Regions from separate parts of the Dickeya aquatica genome, predicted to be linked through region 2. Evidence: riboswitches for the same ligand, from Rfam matches in the RefSeq annotation. Region 2 holds a riboswitch; each other region holds the start of a gene.
What was found. Region 2 has a riboswitch for thiamine pyrophosphate ahead of thiB (thiamine ABC transporter substrate binding subunit). Riboswitches for the same ligand answer to the same signal wherever they lie in the genome.
Positions count from the first base shown of each region.

Region 1: another riboswitch for thiamine pyrophosphate. It lies ahead of thiD (bifunctional hydroxymethylpyrimidine kinase/phosphomethylpyrimidine kinase); the one in region 2 lies ahead of thiB (thiamine ABC transporter substrate binding subunit).
Region 3: another riboswitch for thiamine pyrophosphate. It lies ahead of thiC (phosphomethylpyrimidine synthase ThiC); the one in region 2 lies ahead of thiB (thiamine ABC transporter substrate binding subunit).

Region 1 is NZ_LT615367.1:1,114,465-1,119,221, reverse strand. It holds gene DAQ1742_RS05145 (glutathione S-transferase family protein) at 1-206, shown strand, start outside; gene trhP (prephenate-dependent tRNA uridine(34) hydroxylase TrhP) at 407-1,783, shown strand; gene psiE (phosphate-starvation-inducible protein PsiE) at 2,005-2,412, opposite strand; gene thiD (bifunctional hydroxymethylpyrimidine kinase/phosphomethylpyrimidine kinase) at 2,610-3,416, opposite strand; TPP riboswitch at 3,577-3,677, opposite strand; gene DAQ1742_RS05125 (VOC family protein) at 3,785-4,183, opposite strand; partial or broken gene DAQ1742_RS05120 (DUF2891 domain-containing protein) at 4,403-4,522, opposite strand.
Region 2 is NZ_LT615367.1:3,847,794-3,852,550, forward strand. It holds gene sgrR (HTH-type transcriptional regulator SgrR) at 1-1,482, shown strand, start outside; TPP riboswitch at 1,557-1,664, shown strand; gene thiB (thiamine ABC transporter substrate binding subunit) at 1,737-2,705, shown strand; gene thiP (thiamine/thiamine pyrophosphate ABC transporter permease ThiP) at 2,681-4,306, shown strand; gene thiQ (thiamine ABC transporter ATP-binding protein ThiQ) at 4,293-4,757, shown strand, end outside.
Region 3 is NZ_LT615367.1:311,539-316,295, forward strand. It holds gene DAQ1742_RS01415 (HesA/MoeB/ThiF family protein) at 1-226, opposite strand, end outside; gene thiE (thiamine phosphate synthase) at 216-863, opposite strand; gene thiC (phosphomethylpyrimidine synthase ThiC) at 863-2,824, opposite strand; TPP riboswitch at 2,968-3,083, opposite strand; gene nudC (NAD(+) diphosphatase) at 3,326-4,099, shown strand; gene hemE (uroporphyrinogen decarboxylase) at 4,152-4,757, shown strand, end outside.

The sequences.
Region 1 (4,757 bases), 1.8 Mb from region 2:
ACCCGCAGCTCGCCGGGTATTTGCGCGAGCTCTACCAATGGCCGGGCGTGAAAGAGACGGTCAACATCGGGCACATCAAAACCGGTTACTACAGTATCTTGTGGCTGAACCCGACCGGGATCATCCCCAAAGGGCCGCTAGTGGACTTTGAACGCCCCCACGGGCGTGAACAGATTGGCCCCTCTGCCGGGGTCGCCCGGTATTAAGTGGCATCAGTCATGAAAATGACGCCCCGGCACCGGTCACTGCGTGCCCGACACCCCGAGAGCCCCCGGCGGTTCCTCATACAAGGCCTACTTTTTGTAAGCTGACTACTGATTTTTACTGCCGTTGGCGCTAGAATCGGCCGCCTTTAACTGCTCCCTGACGGGAGCAGCCTGACCTGTGATCAGACTCGAGAGAAATCATGTTCAAACCAGAATTACTGTCTCCGGCCGGTACGCTGAAAAATATGCGTTACGCCTTTGCTTACGGCGCAGATGCGATTTACGCCGGCCAGCCCCGTTACAGCCTGCGGGTGCGTAACAATGAATTCAACCACCAGACGCTGGCGCAAGCCATCAGCGAGGCGCATGCGCTGGGGAAAAAGTTCTATGTGGTGGTGAATATTGCCCCTCATAACGCCAAGCTGAAAACGTTCTTGCGTGACTTGCAGCCCGTTATCGACATGCAGCCGGATGCGCTCATCATGTCTGACCCAGGGCTCATCATGCTGGTGCGGGAAAACTTTCCACAGATGCCGGTTCACCTGTCAGTACAGGCCAATGCGGTAAACTGGGCGACGGTGAAATTCTGGCAGCAGATGGGGTTGAGCCGGGTCATCCTCTCACGCGAGCTGTCGCTTGAGGAAATTGAGGAAATCCGCACTCAGGTGCCGGAAATGGAGCTGGAGATTTTCGTGCACGGGGCATTGTGTATGGCCTACTCCGGGCGCTGCCTGCTCTCTGGTTATATCAACAAGCGCGACCCAAACCAGGGCACCTGCACCAACGCCTGCCGCTGGGAGTATAACGTGCAGGAGGGCAAAGAGGATGACACCGGTAACATCGTGCATCTTCATGACCCGATTGCCATCAAAGAGATAGACAGTGCCACCGTTGAACCGACGCTCGGCATCGGCGCACCAACGGATAAAGTGTTCATGCTCGAAGAGAGCCAGCGGCCGGGCGAGTACATGAGTGCTTTTGAAGACGAGCACGGTACCTACATCATGAACTCCCGCGACCTGCGCGCCATTCAGCATGTCGAGCGGTTGACCAAAATGGGCGTCCATTCACTGAAAATTGAAGGCCGCACCAAATCGTTCTACTACTGTGCCCGCACAGCGCAGGTTTATCGTCAGGCCATCGATGATGCCGCCGCGGGCAAACCCTTTGACCCGACCCTGCTGCAAACGCTGGAAGGGCTGGCGCACCGCGGTTACACCGAAGGTTTCTTGCGCCGCCATGTGCATGAAGATTACCAGACTTACGAGTACGGTTATTCTGTCTCCGATCGCCAGCAGTTCGTCGGGGAATTTACCGGCCAGCGCCGCGACGGCTTAGCCGAAGTCGCCGTCAAAAACAAGTTTGCGTGTGGCGACAGCGTGGAGATGATGACACCGGGCGGTAATATCCAGTTTACCGTGACGACCTTGCTCAATAAGAAAGGTCAGCCGGTTGACGTTGCACCAGGAGATGGCCACATCGTTTATTTGCCCGTCCCTGATGACATCGCGCTGGAATACGCCTTGCTGCTGCGTAACTTACCTGGCACCAGCACCCGCAATCCGCACGCTCAGTGAGAAACCCTGTGAAAAAGATGACAGTTTCACCGCTAATGTGACATTTTTTAGAATCTGGTCACATCAATCGCACGGTCAACTGGTTATTATTGCAGCGCTGAGAAAATACAGAACAAAAAAATTAAGCGTAGTGACATCGTCCTACATTAGGAACCACCTCCTTAGGCCAGCTCAATCTCCCTTGAGTTGGCCCTTTTCTTTGTACCAGCCCAAACCCATCGCTACTCCCGTTTCAGGCGCGGGCTGTTTACCAGATATAACGTGACGACCAGGATCAGGATGGCCCCGGAATAGGTGAAAGTGTCAGCCGGGTTTTTATGGTCAACAATAATCAGGCGCACAATCGCCGTAATGCCGATATAGATAAAATAGCGCAGCGGGAAGTGATAGCCCGACAAAAAATACTTCACGATCAGCGCCAAAAACTCAAAATAAAGAAAATAAATCACCAGGCTTTCAATCAGCATATAGGAGGACTCTTTCTCATTGCTGACCAGCAACACCGTCGCCAAATGCCAGGTCTCCTTGCCGAGAAACACCACCAAAATCACCGCCAGCACCAGCAAACCGACATTGAGTATGGTCTGCAACCCCCTGGCGACCATCACCGCGCGTGCCGAACCTGCCATAATTCTTATTCCTCCAAAAACTAAACAGCCGGGCAGCCATATCGCCCAGCCGACAGACAAAACGCCGTAAAACCGGTGAGCTTTTTGGGTACACCGTCGGCAATAACATGATACAGATCACAAATTACTCAGCCCATGTCAGGCTGTCTATGCAATATTCCTCAACCGGCATCGAATTTTCTTATCTCAGACAGTTCTTACCACCAGCGGTGAAAATGGTGTACCGGGCCAATCCCCTGCCCCACCTCCAGCGCATCAGCCTGCTCGAGTGCACCGTGCAAATAGGCTTTCGCCGCAGCGAGTGTCTGTAACCAATTATCATGACGAGGGCGTAATGCCGCCAGCGCAGCAGAGAGCGTACAGCCAGTGCCGTGGGTGTGACGGGTGTTAACACGCACACCGTTGCACCTGACAGGCCCGGCATCAGGTAAGAACAGCCAGTCCGGGCTATCCGGCTGATTAAGGTGCCCGCCTTTCATCAGCACCGCCTGGCAGCCCATTGCCAGCAACGCCTCTCCTTGCTGGCACATCTCATGCTCATTATCGGCAATCTGGCAGCGCAACAGTGCCGCAGCCTCTGGCAGGTTAGGGGTAATAAGCGAAACCTGCGGCAGCAAAAGCTGGCGCAGAGCCGCAACAGCGTCGTCTGTCAGTAGCGGATCGCCACTTTTGGCCAGCATCACGGTATCAAGCACCACATACGGCAACGCATAGCCCTGCAACGCGTGCGCAACCACCTCAACTATCGCGGTGTGCGACAACATACCAATTTTTGCGCTATCGATACGCACATCGCTGAGTACCGAATCCAGTTGGGCCGCCACAAAGGCAGCTTCAATGCGGTACACCGACTGCACGCCGCGTGTATTTTGCGCCACCAGTGCCGTAATAACACTGGTGCCGTAGGCACCGAGTGCCGAAAAGGTTTTCAGGTCAGCCTGAATGCCCGCGCCGCCGCTGGGATCCGTTCCGGCAATAGTCAGTGCATTAATCGGGGTTTTCATCAGCACACCACCGGGGCAACAGTAACAACATCAGCGTGAATGCGGCAGAAAAACACAGGCCGAAGCACCCCGGCAGACAAAGGAAAAAGCGTGGTGAGCACAAAAAAGACAGGTCGAGCGAACATAAACCTCCCAACCGGCGTGAAAGAAGGCGGTAGCCGGTGGGATACCGTGACTTCCCTACGCTGGCATTATCCAGTTCAGGTAATACGGGTATTTCTCAGCCGTTCTGAATAGGAAGCGGCACCCCGAGTCAACGGAGCCATTATTGGAAGCCTTGGTCATAAAGGTCAAGGCTGAAAAATAGAGCGCGGGCGTAAAGGTGATAAGCAACGCGGCTAAACCCTGCCCCCGGACACACCACACAGTTATGCCATCGCTGCCTGACAGCACACCACGGCGACCGTGTAGCCATCGGGATCACACACAAAAGCGGCGTACTCATCAGGATGGCGCGAGGTCTGTACACCGGGTTTCCCCTTATCCTGCCCGCCAGCGGCAAGGGCTGCGCTAAAAAAGGCATCCACTACGGCTTTTGATGAGACACCAAAGACAACCTGCGCCGCAGGCCGCGTACTCACTTCCCCTTGAAATAGCCAAAACTCGACGCCAGAGTCAGCCACCAGACCATAGCCGCCCAACACGGAAAAACTCACGGCAAATTTCATGTCTTTGATCTGCTCATACCCCAGCGGCTTGAGCGCCTGCTGATAAAAGCGCTGACTGCGATATAAATCGGACACCGGGATACTCAATTGCTCCTGCATATTTATTCCCCCTGACTACAGCCTGTGATGGCGCTTCACCGGTGATAACGCCTCACCGATGATAACACTGCTCCCGTGATAACACCTCGCCAGAAGACAAGCTATCTGCCAGGCACATTCACCAGTGAATCATCAACATAGTCAGGTTTGCTGAGGGAAATCCTGATCCAGATCGAAAAAAAACAATTATTTATGCATTAAAAGTGATTTTTTATTAAATCAACCTTGAGTGTCTGGCACGGGATCCAGCGCCAGCATCGCAAAGCTTGCCAGCCTATGCCCGCCGCCATAGTGGCTTCCCACCACATGATTGATACTGGCCGCCAGATGATGCCCGGCACTGGCAATCACCATCACGTCTTTTTATCGCTAACCTACTGAACTAAAATATTATTTCCAATAAAAACATTAGGTTAAAAAATGAATCAACGGTTTTGTCGCAAAGAGGGGAAATAATCCGTTTCAATAGGTTACGTTGCCCCTCAACGAGAGAAACGTTTTGGGTGGAAGGTGAGAGAGAAAACGGGGTGAAATGAGAAAGCACAGCCTGGTGGCCAGACCATGCTGCGCACGG
Region 2 (4,757 bases):
GGACGAGGTAAACACTCACGCCTGTGCTTTCTCTACACCGGGTTGACCCTGCAACAACAGCGCGCCGAAGACCTGCTTGAGCAAGACCGCATTGACCAACTGGTGCAGTTGCTGGGTGATAAAGACGCCGTGCGCCAGATGGTGCTGTCCCATCTGGGCCGCCGCGTGCGTCAGGGACGCCACCTGCTGCGCATCCTCTACTACCGGCCGATGCTGAACCTGTTACCCGGCAGTGCGCTGCGCCGCTCGGAAACGCATCTGGCACGCCAGATTTTCAGCGGCCTGACCCAGCTAAATGAGGAAAATGGGGAACTGCTGGCGGATATCGCCCACCATTGGCAGGCGCTGTCGCCGCTGCACTGGCGTTTTTACCTGCGCCCTGCCGTCCGGTTTCATCATGGCAGGGAGCTGACGATGGAGGATGTTATCGCCTCGCTAAACCGGCTAAAGCCACTGGCACTGTTTTCGCACCTGACAGACATCCGCTCGCCGATGCCGTTCGTGCTGGATATCCACCTCAATATGCCAGACCGCTGGCTGCCGTGGTTACTGGGCAGCGTGGCGGCGATGATGCTGCCCAAAGAGTGGCCGACGTTACCCGATTTTATGCGCCAGCCAATTGGCACCGGGCCGTATCAGGTGGTCCGCAACAGCCCCGACCAGCTCAAAATAGACGCCTTTGATGATTACTTCGGCTACCGGGCGCTGATTGACGAGGTGAGCATCTGGGTGCTGCCCGATGCGCCGGTGATCCCCGCCTGCACCGTCACGCTGCAAGGTGATGACACCCTCGATAATGAGCTGGAAAACCGGCTGGAAGAAGGGTGCTATTTCCTGCTGTTTGACCGCCGCTCCCCGGCCATGACTGACACGGATGTGCGCCACTGGTTATCTCAGGTACTCAGCCCGGTGGCGATGTTAAGTCTGGCGCAAAGCCCCTACCAGAGCGATTGGTCGCCCGCCTATGGCCTGCTGCCACGCTGGCATCACAGCCCGCCGCGCAGGGTGCGCGACAAACCCATCGGCCTGACCGAGCTGACCCTCAGCTGTTATCGTGACCACCCGGAATACGCGGTGATAAGCCGGATCATGCAGCAATTGCTGGCCGCGCACGGCGTGAAGCTGACGCTGCGCACGCTGGAGTTCGACGCGTGGTGCCAGGGAGAAGAGGCCGGTGATCTCTGGCTTGGCAGCGCCAATTTTTATCTGCCGCTGGAGTTTTCCGTCTTCGCCATGCTGTGCGAGCTACCGCTTTTGCGCCACTGCCTGGCTGATGGTGAGCTTGATGGGCTCACCCGTCAATGGCATCAGGGCGAGCTGGATCTGGCGCAGTGGTGCCAATCACTGGTGTGCGATGCGGCCATTCACCCGCTGTTCCACCACTGGCTGCGCCTGCAAGGGCAGGCCAACATGCGCGGCCTGCGCATGAACACGCTGGGCTGGTTTGATTTTAAATCCGCCTGGTTTGCACCGGGGGACTAGACGACAGGCGTAAGGAATATCGCCCGCCGCGCGAATCGCGCTTTTCCTGCTGTAACGAACCCTCTACAATAGCGCCGTTCTCAACGGGGTGCGCCTGGGCATTGTGTCATGGGCCGCTGAGAAAATACCCGTCGAACCTGATCCGGTTAATACCGGCGAAGGGATTTGAGATTGCATACTTTGCCTGCTCAAAGACCTTTGCCGCCTTCAACATATTGGAGCGCAAAGTGCTTAAACATTCTCTTACTGCCTTGATGTCCTGCCTGCTGGTGCTCAGTGCCCCGGCGTTCGCCAAATCCACCCTCACGGTCTACACCTACGAGTCATTCTCCTCTGAATGGGGCCCAGGCCCGTCTATCAAGACCGCATTTGAAAAAACCTGTGACTGCGAACTGAAATTCGTGGCGCTGGAAGATGGTGTGGCGCTGCTCAACCGTCTGCGCATGGAAGGTAAAAACACCCCGGCCGACGTGGTACTGGGGCTGGATAACAATCTGGTGCAGGCGGCAGAACAAACCGGGCTGTTTGCCAAACACGGTATCGATACGGGTGCGTTAGCGGTGCCCGGCGGCTGGCAAAACGCCACGTTCCTGCCCTTTGACTACGGTTACTTTGCCTTTGTCTACAACAAAGACAAACTGAAAAACCCGCCTGCCAGCCTCAAAGAGCTGGTAGAAGGGCCGCAGGCGTGGAAAGTGATTTATGAAGATCCGCGCACCAGCACGCCGGGCCTGGGGCTGCTACTGTGGATGCAAAAAGTGTACGGCGATAACGCGCCGGATGCCTGGCAGAAACTGGCGGCGAAAACCGTCACCGTTACCAAAGGCTGGAGCGAGGCCTATGGCCTGTTCCTGAAAGGCGAGGCGGATTTGGTGCTCAGTTACACCACGTCTCCGGCTTACCATGTAATTGCCGAGAAGAAAGAGAACTATGCGGCAGCGAACTTTAGCGAAGGCCACTACCTGCAAGTGGAAGTCGCCGCACCGCTGGCAGGCAGCAAAAACCCGCAACTGGCGGCGCAGTTCCTGCAATTTATGGTCAGCCCGACGGTTCAAAACCTGATCCCGACCACCAACTGGATGTATCCGGCTATCCGTACCGATCTGCCCGCAGGCTATCAAAACTTATCCGTACCGGCCAACGCACTGACCTTTAGCGCTCAGCAGGTCGCAGAACAGCGTGCCGGTTGGGTGCAGGCATGGCAACGCGCCGTCAGCCGTTGATAACATCCCGGCGTTTTCTTGCCGGAGCACTGTGGCCGGGCGTTTTCGCCGCCGGGCTGCTGTGCGCCACCGCGTTGCTGGCATTCGGCGCGCTGTGGTACGAGGCGGGCGATGCCCCCTGGCTCGCCTTATGGCAAGACCACTACCTGTGGCACGTTCTGCGTTTTAGCGTCTGGCAGGCGCTGCTGTCTTCAGCGCTCTCGCTGGGGCCGGCCTTGCTGCTTGCCAGGGCGTTATACCGCCGCCGTTTTCCCGGCCACCGCTGGCTATTGCGCCTGTGCGCCATGACGCTGGTGCTGCCGGTGCTGGTGGCAGTCTTCGGCCTGTTACGGGTCTATGGCCGCGAGGGCTGGCTGGCGCACGCGCTGGCCCTGTTCGGTCTTCCCTATACGTTTTCGCCCTATGGCTTGCCGGGCATTTTACTGGCCCACGTCTTTTTTAATCTGCCGCTGGCAACGCGGCTGTTTTTACAAACGCTGGAAAATATTCCCACCGAACAACGCCAGTTGGCCGCCCAGCTTGGCCTGCGCGGCATGGACTTTTTTCGGCTGGTGGAGTGGCCGTGGCTGCGCCGCCAGTTGCTGCCCGCAGGCGCGCTGATTTTTATGCTCTGTTTTTCAAGCTTTGCCACCGTACTGGCGCTCGGCGGCGGCCCGCAGGCCACCACCCTTGAACTGGCGATTTATCAGGCCCTGAGCTTTGACTATGACCCGGCGCGCGCAGCGCTGCTGGCGCTTTTGCAACTGTGTTGCTGCCTGACGCTGCTGCTCGCAAGCCAGCGCCTCAGCCACTGGCTTGCGCCAGGCACCAGCCAGCGCCTGCACTGGCGTGACCCGCAAGACAGCCGGTGGAGCCGCCTGTGCGACACGCTGATCATTACGCTGGCGCTCGCTCTGCTCTTGCCGCCGCTGCTGGCGGTGCTGGCGGATGGCATTAACCCATCGCTGCGCACCGTCTTCGCCCAGCCCGCACTCTGGCAGGCGCTGGGCACCTCGCTTAGCGTGGCACTGGCCGCCGGGATGGTGAGCGTGTGCCTGACGCTGATGCTGCTGTGGAGCAGCCGGACACTGCGCTTACGCCAGCAACCGCTGGCGGCACAATGGCTGGATCTCAGCGGCATGCTGATTCTGGCGATGCCCGGCATCGTGCTGGCGTGCGGCTTTTTTCTGCTGTTTAACCGCACAGTCGGTCTACCCTCGTCACCTTACGCGCTGGTGGTGCTGACCAACGCCCTGCTGGCCATCCCCTACGCGATGAAAGTGCTCGAAGGCCCGATGTATGACACCGCCGCGCGCTATAACGGGCTGTGCCAGTCACTGGGTTTATGCGGCTGGCAACGGTTGAAGATGGTGGAATTGCGCGCCTTGCGTGCCCCGCTGGCACGCGCGCTCGCCTTTGCCTGTGTGCTGTCGGTAGGGGATTTTGGCATCATCGCGCTGTTTGGCAGCGAGCAGTTTCGCACCCTGCCGTATTATCTCTATCAGCAAATCGGCGCTTATCGCAGTAGCGAAGGAGCCGTCACCGCGCTGATACTGCTGGCGCTGTGTTTTCTGTTGTTTACGCTCATTGAGAAACTGGCAGGCAAGAATGATAACGCTTGATACGCTGACCTACGTCTACCAACACCTGCCGATGCGCTTTGATGTCACCATTGAGCCCGGTGAACGGGTTGCTGTGCTTGGCCCCAGCGGTGCAGGCAAGAGCACGCTACTGGCGCTGATAGCCGGTTTCCTGATGGCGGACAGCGGCGCACTGATACTCAACGGGCAAGACCACCGCGCCAGTGCGCCGTCACAACGCCCGGTGTCGATTTTGTTTCAGGAAAATAACCTGTTCGCCCACCTGACGCTTTGGCAGAATATCGCGCTCGGCTTACACCCCGGCCTGAAGCTGACGGCCACGCAACACGCGACGCTGCATGACATCGCCGGGCGCATGGGGTTAAGCGGTTTGCTGGAGCGCCTGCCTGCGCAGGTGTCCGGCGGTCAGCGCCAGCGGGCCGCACTGGCACGCTGCCTGATTCGCCAGCAACCGATCTTGCTGCTTGACGAA
Region 3 (4,757 bases), 970 kb from region 2:
GATAGAGAATTTGGCGTTGCAGATTAGAGAGGTGCAGCGTGTCGTGGTCGGCAAGCGTGAGCGTGCCAACGCCAGCGGCGGCCAGATAGAGCGCGGCTGGTGAACCCAGCCCGCCCAGCCCGACCAACAGCACACGGGCAGCCGCCAGCTTCTGCTGCCCGTCCTGACCGATATCTTCCAGTAACAGATGGCGGCTATAGCGCATAAAGGCCTTGTCATCGAGCATAGTCTGCCCCCTTGCCTTCAATCAGGTGAAGCAATGTCGCGGTGGCGGCACGCCAGTCCGCGGCCTGTGTGATGGCGCTGACCACGGCGATGCTGCCCACACCGCTTGCCAGCACCTCGGGCACTCGCGCAAGGCTGATGCCGCCGATAGCGACGCAGGGAATACGCCCCGCCAGTTGCTGTACCTGCCGCGCCAGCGCAGCCAGCCCTTGTGGTGCTGATGGCATCGCTTTGGTTTGGGTGGGAAAGATGTGGCCGAGCGCGATGTACGAGGGCTGGATGGCGATAGCACGCGCCAGCTCAGTATCGTCATGGGTTGATACGCCCAGACGTAGCCCGGCGGCGTGAATCGCCTCCAGATCGGCGGTATCAAGATCCTCCTGACCCAGGTGTACGCCGTATGCCTGATGCCTGACGGCCAGTTGCCAGTAATCATTGATAAACAGCCGGGCCTGATACCGGCGGCCAAGGGCAATCGCCCGGATAATGTCAGGCTCGGCCTGCTCTGCCGGCTGGTCTTTGATACGCAACTGGAGAGTGCGAACGCCCGCATCCAGCAGGCGTTCAATCCACGCTACGCTATCGACCACCGGATAAAGCCCCAGTCGGGCATCGGTGGCGGGAAACGCGCGGCTCATCAGCGCTCCTCCTGCGGCAGGCTGGTAGCGGTGTGGTACAGCTCGCTACCGCGGGCGCGGAATTCGGCGGACATGTTTGCCATGCCGGCGTCTATCGGTTGCGCTTCCTGACGGGCGGCGTAGTCGCGCACTTCCTGCGTTATTTTCATGGAGCAGAATTTCGGCCCGCACATCGAGCAGAAATGCGCCACCTTGCCGGATTCCTGCGGCAGGGTTTCATCGTGGTAGGCACGGGCGGTTTCCGGGTCGAGCGCCAGATTAAACTGGTCTTCCCAGCGGAATTCAAAGCGCGCCTTGGACATGGCGTTATCGCGGATTTGCGCACCGGGGTGGCCTTTGGCTAAATCAGCGGCATGGGCGGCAATCTTGTAGGTGATAAGCCCTTGTTTGACGTCGTTTTTGTTTGGCAGCCCCAGATGCTCTTTCGGCGTGACATAACACAGCATGGCGCAGCCAAACCAGCCTATCATCGCCGCGCCAATGCCGGAGGTGAAATGGTCATAACCGGGCGCGATATCCGTGGTAAGCGGGCCGAGGGTGTAAAACGGCGCTTCGTGGCAGTGCTCCAGCTCCTCGGTCATGTTGCGCTGGATCATCTGCATCGGCACATGGCCGGGGCCTTCTATCATCACCTGCACATCGTATTCCCAGGCGATTTTGGTCAGTTCACCCAGCGTGTGCAGCTCGGCAAACTGTGCGTCGTCGTTGGCATCCTGAATCGAGCCGGGGCGCAGGCCATCACCCAGCGACAGCGCGACGTCATAGGCGGCACAGATTTCGCAAATTTCACGGAAATGCTGGTAGAGGAAGTTCTCCTGATGGTGCGACAGGCACCATTTCGCCATGATGGAGCCGCCGCGCGAGACAATGCCGGTCAGGCGTTTGGCGGTCATCGGTACGTAACGCAGCAACACACCGGCGTGAATGGTGAAGTAGTCTACCCCTTGTTCGGCCTGCTCCAGCAGGGTGTCGCGGAACAGTTCCCAGCTCAGGTTTTCCGCGATGCCGTTGACCTTTTCCAGTGCCTGATAAATCGGCACCGTGCCGATAGGCACCGGGCTGTTGCGCAAGATCCATTCGCGGGTTTCGTGGATATAACGCCCGGTCGAGAGATCCATCACCGTGTCTGCGCCCCAGCGTGTCGCCCAGACCAGTTTTTCCACTTCTTCCTCAATCGAGGAACTGACCGAAGAGTTACCGATATTGGCGTTCACTTTGACCAGAAAATTGCGGCCGATAATCATCGGCTCCGATTCCGGGTGATTGATGTTAGCCGGAATAATCGCGCCGCCGGCCGCCACTTCCTCGCGCACGAACGCTGGCGTGATGTTCTCTGGCAAGCGAGCGCCAAAGTGGTGGCCGGGATGCTGCTGGCGCAGCACGGCGCTGCGAATACGTTCGCGCCCCATATTTTCACGGATGGCGATAAACTCCATTTCCGGCGTGATAATACCGCGCCGCGCGTAGTGCAGTTGGGTGACGCGGCAACCGGTTTTGGCGCGCAGCGGTTGCGGCAGGTGTTCAAAACGCAGATGTTCAATGCCGATGTCGGCCAGCCGTTGCTGGGTAAAGCCGGAGCTGGCTTGCGCTAATGTTTCGGTGTCGCCGCGTTCGGCAATCCAGCCGGCCCGCAGGCGGTGCAGGCCGCGATGGACATCAATTCCGGTGGCCGGGTCGCCATAGGGCCCGGCGGTGTCATACACCGGCACGGCTTCGTTGGGCTCATGGTGCGGGTTGTCGCGGCTGCCGCCTGTCAGCGTCGGGCTTAGCTGGATTTCCCGCATCGGTACGCGAATGTCCGGGCGAGATCCGGTCAGATAAATACGCTGTGAATTGGGAAAGTTTGTGCCGCGCAGTGTGTCGATAAACTGCTGGGCCGCCGCGCGTTGTTCACGACGACCGGCCGCCGCCGTTTGTGCGAAAACACGCGCTTCTGTAGACGAGGTTGGTTCTGTAGACATAGCAAATTCCTGTTGGTTAAAGGAAAAATTGCTTGTCTGGAGCTCGCAGGGAGTAATGGCTGGATGCCGACCCGCTGGCACCCGCAATGTGACGTAACGCCTTGCGGGTGCGGCGACAACCTGAGGTTGCGCCTGGGGCTGGCAATGTGCTTACTCTTGTTCCCTTCGCAGGTCTTAACCTGATCAGGTTCCGCGGATCCCGAATTAACGGTCTCAGCCTGCTCGCCATAAGGCGCGCTAGGCACTCCGACAAGATTTGCCCCGGGTGGGGCCATAGAAAACAGTGACACTGTATGCGTGTCGCAGGGTGGCGTCAATGGTGAAACCGCCGGATACCGGTGTGCAAGCACATTGCCAAGGTTTTTGCCACGCCGGATAATGGCGGCACACGACAAGTCGGCCCGGTTGTTTTGATAATAAAACCGGTTGAGAGTAAAACGCATTGAGAGCGAAACCGGATCAAATGTGAAGCCGGGTCACCAGCGGGAGTGATAAAAAAAGATGGACGTGACGCTGAAAGGTGATGAGCAGGGCTGGTGGGTGGTCTATCACCAGCATCAGATATGGCTGCCGCAAGGCGAGTTGCCGCAGGGCACGGCAGCGCAGTGGCAATTACAGCAGTGTTCGGCGTGTCAGGTTGGCGAGTGGCAAGGTGAGCCGGTGTGGCTGGTACTGCAAGATCGGGCGCGGGAGATGGGGTCGGTGCGCCAATTGCTCAGCCAGGATGCCGGGCTGTTTCAACTGGCGGGGCGCGCGGTACAACTGGCCGAGTTTTATCGCTCACACCGTTTTTGTGGCTACTGCGGCCAGACGATGACTACCAGTACCACGGAGCTGGCCTGCTTATGTCCGCAGTGTAAAGAGCGCTACTACCCACAGATTGCGCCTTGCGTGATTGTTGCCATCCGTCATCACGATAAAATCTTGCTGGCGCAGCATTTGCGTCATAAGGGCAATATGTATACGGTGCTGGCTGGGTTTGTTGAAGTCGGCGAAACGCTGGAGCAGGCAGCGATGCGCGAGGTGATGGAAGAGAGCCAGATTCGCATCAAGAACCTGCGCTATGTTTGCTCGCAGCCCTGGCCGTTTCCCCATTCGCTGATGACCGCATTTATGGCGGATTATGACGGCGGTGAGCTGAAACATGACCCTTCTGAACTGCGTGCGGCGGGCTGGTTCCGCTACGATAGCTTGCCGGAACTGCCGCCACCGGGTACGGTTGCCCGCCGTTTGATTGAGGACACCGTCGTGCTGTGCCGTGACACGGCGCAGTGAGCAAGGGCCTGCGGCAATCATGCCTGAGAAAGGCGTAATCAAGGAAAAAATCATGACTGATCTGAAAAATGATCGCTATCTGCGAGCATTATTACGCCAGCCGGTGGATGTCACCCCCGTATGGATGATGCGCCAGGCCGGGCGTTATCTGCCGGAGTATCGGGCAACGCGCACACAGGCCGGGGATTTTATGTCTCTGTGTAAAAACGCGGAACTGGCCTGTGAAGTGACGCTCCAGCCGCTGCGGCGCTATGCGCTTGATGCCGCCATTCTGTTTTCCGACATTCTCACGGTGCCGGATGCAATGGGCCTGGGACTTTACTTTGAAGCCGGAGAAGGCCCGCGTTTTACTTCCCCCGTCACCTGTCGGGCCGATGTGGAAAAACTGCCGGTGCCGGACCCGGAGCAGGAACTGGGTTACGTGATGAATGCGGTGCGTACCATTCGCCGTAATCTGGCCGGTGCGGTACCGCTGATCGGTTTTTCCGGCAGCCCGTGGACGCTGGCGACCTATATGGTTGAAGGCGGCAGCAGCAAAGCGTTCACCGTTATCAAGAAAATGATGTTTGCCGAACCGCAAACCCTGCATCTGTTACTCGATAAACTGGCTGATAGCGTCACGCTCTACCTGAATGCGCAAATTCGTGCGGGCGCACAG